Regions from separate parts of the Bradyrhizobium sp. DN3 genome, predicted to be linked through region 1. Evidence: predicted binding sites of a transcription regulator. Region 1 holds the regulator's gene; each other region holds the start of a gene.

The links. The regulator PhoB, encoded in region 1, activates phosphate uptake and scavenging genes when phosphate is short. The targets are predictions, from matches to a motif close to TGTCATNNANCTGTCAT.
Region 2: a site for PhoB is predicted at 1,230-1,246, ahead of ugpB (sn-glycerol-3-phosphate ABC transporter substrate-binding protein UgpB). Genes of this name have one in related genera too.
Region 3: a site for PhoB is predicted at 1,124-1,140, ahead of AAE027_RS15455 (RNA degradosome polyphosphate kinase). Genes of this name have one in related genera too.
Region 4: a site for PhoB is predicted at 1,063-1,079, ahead of phnC (phosphonate ABC transporter ATP-binding protein). Genes of this name have one in related genera too.

Annotation. Positions count from the first base shown of each region.
Region 1 is NZ_JAULLN010000060.1:4,263-6,459, reverse strand. Features, by position in the region: gene pstB (phosphate ABC transporter ATP-binding protein PstB) at 1-126, shown strand, start outside; gene phoU (phosphate signaling complex protein PhoU) at 138-854, shown strand; gene phoB (phosphate regulon transcriptional regulator PhoB) at 870-1,577, shown strand; gene AAE027_RS38910 (GcrA family cell cycle regulator) at 1,821-2,197, opposite strand, start outside.
Region 2 is NZ_JAULLN010000027.1:108,502-110,698, forward strand. Features, by position in the region: gene AAE027_RS31745 (CaiB/BaiF CoA transferase family protein) at 1-913, shown strand, start outside; gene ugpB (sn-glycerol-3-phosphate ABC transporter substrate-binding protein UgpB) at 1,301-2,197, shown strand, end outside.
Region 3 is NZ_JAULLN010000009.1:82,249-84,445, reverse strand. Features, by position in the region: gene AAE027_RS15465 (CDP-alcohol phosphatidyltransferase family protein) at 1-301, shown strand, start outside; gene AAE027_RS15460 (P-loop NTPase family protein) at 395-1,072, shown strand; gene AAE027_RS15455 (RNA degradosome polyphosphate kinase) at 1,214-2,197, shown strand, end outside.
Region 4 is NZ_JAULLN010000026.1:3,986-6,182, forward strand. Features, by position in the region: gene AAE027_RS30655 (alpha-D-ribose 1-methylphosphonate 5-triphosphate diphosphatase) at 1-347, opposite strand, end outside; gene AAE027_RS30660 (transferase hexapeptide repeat family protein) at 344-1,015, opposite strand; gene phnC (phosphonate ABC transporter ATP-binding protein) at 1,190-1,999, shown strand; gene phnD (phosphonate ABC transporter substrate-binding protein) at 2,060-2,197, shown strand, end outside.

The DNA of each region.
Region 1 (2,197 bases):
CGCGTCTCCGACAAGACCGCCTTCATGTATCTCGGCGAACTGATCGAGTTCGACGACACCAGCAAGATCTTCACGTCGCCGAGCGACCGGCGTACGCAGGATTACATTACCGGCCGGTTCGGCTGAGGAGACGGGACATGGGTACTGAACATACCGCAAAGGCCTTTGACACCGACCTCCAGGAGCTCACCCGCCTGGTCGCCGAGATGGGCGGCATCGCCGAGCGCATGATCGTCGATTCCGTCGACGCTCTGATCCGCCGCGACGTCGCGCTCGGTCAGCGCGTCGTCACCACCGACGCCGAGCTCGATGCGCTGCAGAAGCGCATCGAGGAGCGCGCCGTGCTCACCATCGCCCGCCGCCAGCCGATGGCGGTGGATCTGCGCGAGATCGTCGGCGCCATGCGCGTCGCCACCGATCTCGAGCGCATCGGCGACCTCGCCAAGAACATGGGCAAGCGCGTTGCGGCGCTGGAGACGGACTTCCATCCGCTAAAACTGTTTCGCGGCCTGGAGCACATGACCGACCTCGTGCAGCAGCAGGTCAAGTCGGTGCTGGACGCCTATGCCGCGCATGATCTGCCGGCGGCAATGGCGGTGTGGAAGGGCGATGAGGAAGTCGACGCCATCTGCACCTCGCTGTTCCGCGAACTCCTCACCTACATGATGGAGGATCCGCGCAACATCTCGTTCTGCATCCATCTGATGTTCTGCGCCAAGAACATCGAGCGGATCGGCGACCACGCCACCAACATCGCCGAGACCGTGTTCTACATGATCGAGGGTCAGGCGATCACCGACAAGCGGCCGAAGGGCGATATGACGACCTTCGCCACGACGGTACCGAATACCTGAGGGAGCGACGACAACATGGGCGCACGCATTATGGTGGTTGAGGACGAGGAAGCTCTCACCGAGCTTCTCCGTTACAACCTCGAAGGCGACGGCTATGACGTGGAGACGGTGATGCGCGGCGACGACGCCGACACCCGCCTCAAGGAACACATCCCGGATCTGATCGTGCTCGACTGGATGCTGCCGGGACTGTCGGGCATCGAGCTGTGCCGGCGGCTGCGCACCCGTCCCGAGACCAAGCAGCTCCCGATCATCATGCTCACCGCGCGCGGCGAGGAGAGCGAGCGGGTGCGGGGTCTTGCGACCGGCGCCGACGACTACATCGTCAAGCCGTTCTCGGTGCCGGAGCTGCTCGCGCGCGTGAAGGGCCTTCTGCGGCGCGCAAGTCCGGAGCGGCTCGCCACCGTGCTCGCCTATGGCGACATCGAGCTCGATCGCGACAAGCGCCGGGTGGCGCGCTCGGGCCGGCCGATCGATCTCGGCCCGACCGAATATCGCCTGCTGGAGTTCTTCCTGGAGCATCCCGGCCGCGTGTTCTCGCGCGAGCAGCTGCTCGACAGCGTCTGGGGCCGCGACATCTATATCGACGAGCGCACCGTGGACGTCCATATCGGCCGCCTGCGCAAGCTGCTCAATCTCGGCCGCGAGCAGGACCCGATCCGCACCGTCCGCGGCGCCGGCTATGCGCTGGATGATCGGTTTGCGAAAGCGGAGCAGACGTAAGGCGTTTGGTGGGGATGAGTTAGCGAGCTGTCGCCCCAATTTCCGTGTCGTCCCGGCGAAGGCCGGGACCCATACCGCGTGATCTATCGATTGGGCGCGGTCTTGATTGCACGGTGCAGCCGCATCATTGAGAGTCTTCGCCAAATGGCATTCGGTGGCTATGGGTCCCGGCCTTCGCCGGGACGACACCGATCATGTAGAGCCGCGATCGCACGACGGCTCATTTCTGGCCTCAGAACGAACTCACCGCGTGCTCGGCTTGGCCGGCGCCCGCCGGCGATCCGCGGCCGGCTGATAGGCGACGCGCGAGTGCTGGGCACAGTAGGGCAGGCCGGACAGCGCCCTGCCGCCGCAGAAGAAGAAATCCGGGCTCGAGGGATCGCCGACCGGCCAGTGGCAGGTTGCCTCGTTCAATTCCAGCAGCGACAGCCGCTGGCTCATCGGCACCACGTTGTCGTAGGTGACCGGTTCGACCTCCACCTCGACCTCGAAGGCCTGCGCCAGCGCGGTGTTGCCGCGCGAGATCGGCCGGGTCACCCGCATCATGTGCTGTGCTGGGCGCGCCTTGCGCGGCCGCGGCGCGGCCGAAGATGGGCTCTTGGCGCGGCCCGACAGGCCGA
Region 2 (2,197 bases), on a different contig from region 1:
CGAGAATTTCAAGCCGGGCACCCTTGAGAAATGGGGCATCGGCAACGAAGTGCTGCGCGCAAAATTCCCGCGCCTCGTGCATTGCCGGATCTGCGGCTTCGGCGCCGACGGCCCGCGCGGCGGCAATCCCGGCTATGACGCCATCATCCAGGCCATGACCGGCATGATTGCGGCGACCGGCTCGCCCGAGAGCGGGCCGATGCGGATCGGCGTGCCACTGGTCGACATCACCACCGGTCTCTATGCGGCGATCGGCATCCTGATGGCGCTGTCGGAGCGGCAACGTTCGGGCCAGGGCCAGTTCCTGGAGACGACGCTGTACGAGACCGGTCTTGCCATCATGCATCCGCACACCGCGAACTATTTCATGCACGGCAAGCCGCCCTCGCTCACCGGCAACGAGCATCCCAACCTCGTGCCTTACGCGATCTTCCCGACGAAAACCGACAACATCTTCATCGGGGTCGGCAATGACGGCACCTTCCGCAAGCTCGCCAAGGAGATCGGCAAGCCCGAGCTCGGCACCGATCCGCGCTTTGCCCGCAACAAGGACCGCATCGCCAACCGCGAGGCGCTGCGCGCCGAGCTTGCGGCCGTGTTCAGCCAGCACGAGGCCGAGCCGCTGTGCAATCGCCTGCTCGCGGCCGGCCTGCCCGCAGGGCCCGTGCAGAAGATCGACCAGGCGCTGACCAACCCGCACACGATCGCGCGCGGCGATATCATCGAGAAGGACTGGTACAAGGGCGTGGCCTCGCCGATCCGGCTCGACCGCAGCAAGCCCAGCCTGCGCCGCCTGCCGCCGAAATTCAGCCAGCACTCCGCGGAGGTGCTGGGCGAGTTCGGCTACTCCAAGGCGGAGATCGAGGCGATGGTCGAAAAAGGCGTGGTCTGCGGCCCCGAGCGCAAGCGCTGAGATAAGACGAAGGTCGAGCGGCGACGCCGGTCCGCTCCCTCCCCCGCTTGCGGGGGAGGGCTGGGGAGAGGGTGTCTCCAAAACGGGACAATCCCCAAGCGGAGAGAGCCCTCACCCGCGCCTTCGGCGCGACCTCTCCCGCAAGCGGGAGAGGTTTTCGAGTTTGCGGCCGCACGCATTGCCCACGAGCTACCAGCTCTGCTGATCGATCCGCTCGCCGCCAACCAAATGCTGCGGCGCGGTCGCACGCACGTCTTCGCCTATTTTCCGGCTTCCCTTTTCCAGCGCTTGCCGCTTTCGTTTCGGCCGCTTACACAGTCATGTGAACGTCATATGGCGCTGCTAGCGCAAGCGCTTCTTTATTGACGGGCAAGGGAGGTTTTCTTGATGGCTCTTCGACATTTTGGTGCGGCTGCGGCTGTTGCAATCACGGTTGGCTTGTCGGCCTCGCCGGCCCTGGCCGTGACTGAAATCCAGTGGTGGCACGCGATGACCGGCGCGAACAATGACGTCATCGTCAAGCTCGCGAACGACTTCAACGCATCGCAGAGCGACTACAAGGTGATCCCGACCTACAAAGGCAATTACGCCGACACGATGAATGCCGGCATCGCCGCCTTCCGCGCCGGCAACGCCCCGCACATCATGCAGGTGTTCGAGGTCGGCACCGCGACCATGATGGCCGCGACCGGCGCCGTGAAGCCGGTGTACAAGCTGATGGCCGAGACCGGCGAGAAGTTCGATCCGAAGGCCTATCTGCCCGCGATCACCGGCTACTACTCGACCTCGAAGGGCGAGATGCTGTCCTTCCCCTTCAACTCGTCGTCGACGGTGATGTGGGTGAACCTCGACGAGCTGAAGAAAGCCAATGTCGAGATCCCGAAGACCTGGCCTCAGGTGTTCGACGCCGCCAAGAAGCTGCACGACAACGGCCATCCGACCTGCGGCTTCTCCAACTCCTGGGTCACCTGGGTCAATCTCGAGCAGCTCTCCGCCTGGCACAACGTGCCGCTGTCGACCAAGGCCAACGGCCTCGACGGCTTCGACACCGTGCTCGAATTCAACAGCCCGGTCCAGGTCAAGCACCTCGAGAAGCTGGTCGAGCTCCAGAAGGACAAGACCTACGACTATGCCGGCCGCACCAACACCGGTGAAGGCCGCTTCACGTCAGGTGAATGCCCGCTCTATCTGACCTCCTCGGCGTTCTTCGGCAACGTCAAGGCGCAGGCCAAGTTCAACTTCACCGCCGTCCCGATGCCCTATTATCCCGACGTGAAGGGCGCA
Region 3 (2,197 bases), on a different contig from region 1:
GGCGATTCCGCGCTGGATTGTCATCCTCGTGGTCTCGCGCGACATCATGATCGTCGCCGCCGTGATCGTATCCTGGCTGTTCGACCGGCCGGTCGAGATGAAGCCCTCGAAGGTGTCCAAGCTCAACACTGTGGCCCAAGTGGCGTTCGCGGCCTTGGTGCTGGCCGCACTTGCCTTCGGCTTCAAGCCGCAACCCTATGATATGATCCTGATGGGCCTCGTCACGGTTTTCACGCTCTCCTCGGTGTCGCTCTATCTCGTCGAGTGGCTGCGGCACATGAGCACGATCGAGGCCAAATGAGTTGGGATGCGGCCCCGTAAAAGGCCAACTCCCGCTCGATCAAGTCGAATCTTTTCCAACGAGGCCGGCGCGCCGGCATGGAGCAAGGCAAGCGTGGCAGGCCGCGTTCATCCCCGACAATTGGCGTTTTCGCTTCCGCATGCGGAAAGTCTCAGCCGGGACAATTTCCTCGAGGGCCCGGCCAACGCGGCCGGCCTCGGCCTGATCGACGCCTGGCCGGAATGGCCGAACCGGATCATGTGGCTGGCCGGCCCCGAAGGCAGCGGCAAGAGCCATCTCGCCGCGATCTGGGCTGAGGAGGCTGGCGCCCGCTCGACCACAGCCAATGCCCTGACCGCCGCAGCGGTCCCGGGCGCGCTCGCCACCGGGGCGCTAGTGGTCGAGGATCTCAAGGCGAAAGAATTTGACGAGCGCGCCCTCTTCCACCTGATGAACCTCGCCCGTGAGGATGGCGCCTACGTCCTCTTCACCGGGCGCGAGGTCCCGGCATCGCTCGAGATCGAGCTTCGCGACCTGCGCTCGCGCCTGCGCGCCGTGCCGGCGGTCGCGCTGCTGCCGCCCGACGACCAGCTTTTCCGTGGCCTGATCGTCAAATTCTGCGCCGACCGTCAACTCACGGTGGATGAGAGCGTGGTCAGCTACCTCGCCACCCGCCTGGAGCGGTCCTCGGCCGCCGCCCGGCGGGCTGTGGAATTGCTCGACAGCGAGGCCCTGCGACTTGGGCGCCCCGTCACCCGGGCGCTGGCCGCCGAGCTGCTTCGGGACGCCTGACCGGCCCCCGCCTCCGAGGCCGCTTGACGCGGCGGAGCGGCGGAACATCAATGTCATCGAAACGTCATCGCTCTAACACATGCTCCCGCCGGTTTTGCGCGTAAGTCGCAAATTGGGGTGAACTGGATGGATCGACTTCTCATGGACTCTGCGCAAGCCGTTGAAATCAAAGAAAAACCCCCGGAAACCGAGGGCCTGCCGGCGATCGCTTCCAGCCCCGAGCGATTCATCAACCGCGAGCTGTCCTGGCTGCATTTCAACCGCCGCGTCCTGGAGGAATCGGTCAATCCCAGTCACCCCATGCTGGAGCGGGTGCGATTCCTGTCGATTTCAGCGAATAACCTCGACGAGTTCTTCATGGTCCGCGTCGCCGGCATCAAGGCCCAGGTGCGCGAGGGCATTGCCGAGCGCGCCCCCGATGGCCTCACGCCGTCGGAGCAGCTCGCGCTGATCAACCGCACCGTGTCCGAGCTTGCCTCCGACCAGCAGGCGATCTGGCGCGACCTGCGCGGCACGCTCGCCGATGTCGGCATCGTGCTGGTTGAGGGCAAGGACGTCACCAAGGCGGAGCGGAGCTGGATCGAGGACTACTTCCTCAACAACGTGTTCCCGCTGCTGACGCCGCTCGCAATCGATCCGGCCCACCCTTTCCCGTTCATCCCGAGCCTCGGCTTCACCATCGCGCTTCAGCTCACGCGCGCCGCCGACGGCAAGCAGATGAACGCGCTGATCCGCATGCCCGGCAAGATCGACCGCTTCATCCGCCTACCAGCCGAAGGCAGGGCCGTCCGGCTGATTTCGCTGGAACAGGCGACCGCCCTGTTCATCAACCGCCTCTTCCCCGGATACAATCTGCGCGGCCAGGGCGCCTTCCGAATCATCCGCGACTCCGAGCTCGAAATCGAGGAAGAGGCGGAAGACCTGGTCCGCCTGTTCGAGACCGCGCTGAAGCGTCGCCGCCGCGGCTCGGTGATCCGGCTCGAGATCGACGCCAAGATGCCCGAGGAATTGCGGAGCTTCGTCCAGCACGCGCTGTCGGCCGCCGACGACGAGGTGTTCTTGGTCGATGGCGTGCTCGCCATGAACGAGCTTTCGCAGCTCACCCGCATCGACCGTCCCGACCTC
Region 4 (2,197 bases), on a different contig from region 1:
AGGCCGCGCGCATTGTCGGCGCTGCGCAGGCCCGGCTCCCACGAGCAGGTCGTGGCGTGGAACACCGTGGTAATGCCGTTGCTGATCGCTTGGCGGTCGCTGTCGGCGAGCGCGACGTCGATCGGAAAATCGACGCCGGCGCGCGGCATCATCTGGCGCTCGAAGGCATCGCCATGCAGATCGACGATGCCGGGCAACACCAGCAGGTTGCGGGCGTCGATGGCGAGCCGCGCGCGGCCGCGAGAGGCATCGACCTGCGCGATATCAGATCCGGACACGAGCAGTGAGGTTTCGACGAGCTCGGCGCCGATCAGGGCCCGGCCGCCTTCAAGGAAAATGTCTGTCACGCGACCGCGCTTCGTTTGCTGGCAGGAGAACCGGTGAAAGAGCTCGCCCGTGCTTCGTATGTCGCGAGGAAATCTTCAATCCCGAGCTTGCGGAAATCGGGCAGCGCTTCACGCAATTTGTCGTGATCCCAGTCCCACCAGGCAAGCTTGGCGAGCCGTCCGGCGATCTCCTCCGAGAACCGCCGCCGCACGATGCGCGCCGGATTGCCGGCGACGATGGTGTAGGCCGGCACGTCCTTGGTGACGATCGCGCCGGCCGCGATCACCGCGCCGGTGCCGATGTTGCGGCCCGGCAGCACGATCGCGCCATGGCCGATCCAGACGTCGTGACCGATATGGACGTGATGCTGGCGCCGCCAGTCGAAGAACTCGACATCGTCGCTCTCGCCTTCGAAGTAGGCGCTCGAACGATAGGTGAAGTGTGCCTGGGTCGCGCGGTGCATCGGGTGATTGCCGGGATTGATCCGCGTCATCGCCGCGATCGAGCAGAATTTTCCGATGGTCGTGTAGGTGATCTGGGCATCATTCACGACATAGGAGTAATCGCCCATCGTCACTTCATGCAGGATCGTGCGCGCGCCGACCTCGGTGTAGGCGCCGAGCCTGGCCTCGTGCAGCTTGGCCGAGGGATCGATGGTCGGCTGAATCGAAAGAGCTTTGGCGGCCATGTCGTATCCGAAGCGCGAGGGCGGGGCGTTCCTCTTCGAGCGGCTTGATGACAATGTCATGACGCGGCGATGACAGGGGATGACGTGTGTTGGATCGCCGCACCGCAACGCGGATGTCACACAAGTGTTAAGCGCCGGCGTTAGCGGTGGGCTCCAGTTAATCTGGAGCGTTGCATGCTGGTGGTGGAAGGTCTGACGTGTCGCTTCGGCGCAAAAGCCGCGGTGGACGACGCTTCGTTTCAAGTCTCCCCCGGCGGCTTCGTCGGCGTGATCGGACGGTCCGGCGCCGGCAAGTCGACCCTGCTGCGGACCATCAACCGCCTGGTGACGCCGACCGAGGGGCGCATCCTGTTCGACGGCATCGACGTCACCGCGCTGCGCGGCAAGGAGTTGCGCCAGTGGCGGGCGCGCTCGGCGATGATCTTCCAGCAGTTCAACCTAGTCGGCCGGCTCGATGTCCTCACCAACGTCCTGATGGGCCGCCTCGCAACGATGCCGACCTGGCGCTCGCTGTCGCAGCTCTGGCCCGAGCAGGACAAGGCTCTGGCGATGTCCGCACTGGAGCAGTTCGACATCGCCGCGCTCGCCGCCCAGCGCGCCGACCAACTCTCCGGCGGCCAGCAGCAGCGCGTCGCGATCGCCCGCGCCCTGGTGCAGCAGCCCGATATCATCCTCGCCGACGAGCCGATCGCCTCGCTCGATCCGCGCAACACCAAGATCGTGATGGATGCGCTGCTGCGCATCAACAAGCATTTCGGCATCACGGTGCTTTGCAATCTGCATTCGCTCGATCTGGCGCGCAGCTATTGCGACCGCCTGATCGGCATGGCCGCGGGCCGCGTGGTGTTCGACGGCGCGCCGTCCGCGCTGACCGATCGTGTGGCGCGCGAGCTCTACGATCTCGAAGCCGCCGACGTCATGGGCGGCATGCCTGTCCCGGCGCCCGAGGGCGTTCCGGCGCTCGGGACGGCCGCGGCGGCCTGAGCCTCGCCTGTTTAGTTCAAGTCTTTGCGTCAACCGACCCCAACCGATGAAGAGGGTATCATGATCACTCGCAGATTGATCCTCGCCGGCGCCGCCGCGCTTGCGTTCACGACCTCCGCCTCCGCGGACGACTGGAAAGCCAAATATCCCGAATTGACCTTCGCCGTCGTGCCGGCGGAGAACGCCTCCGGCGTCACC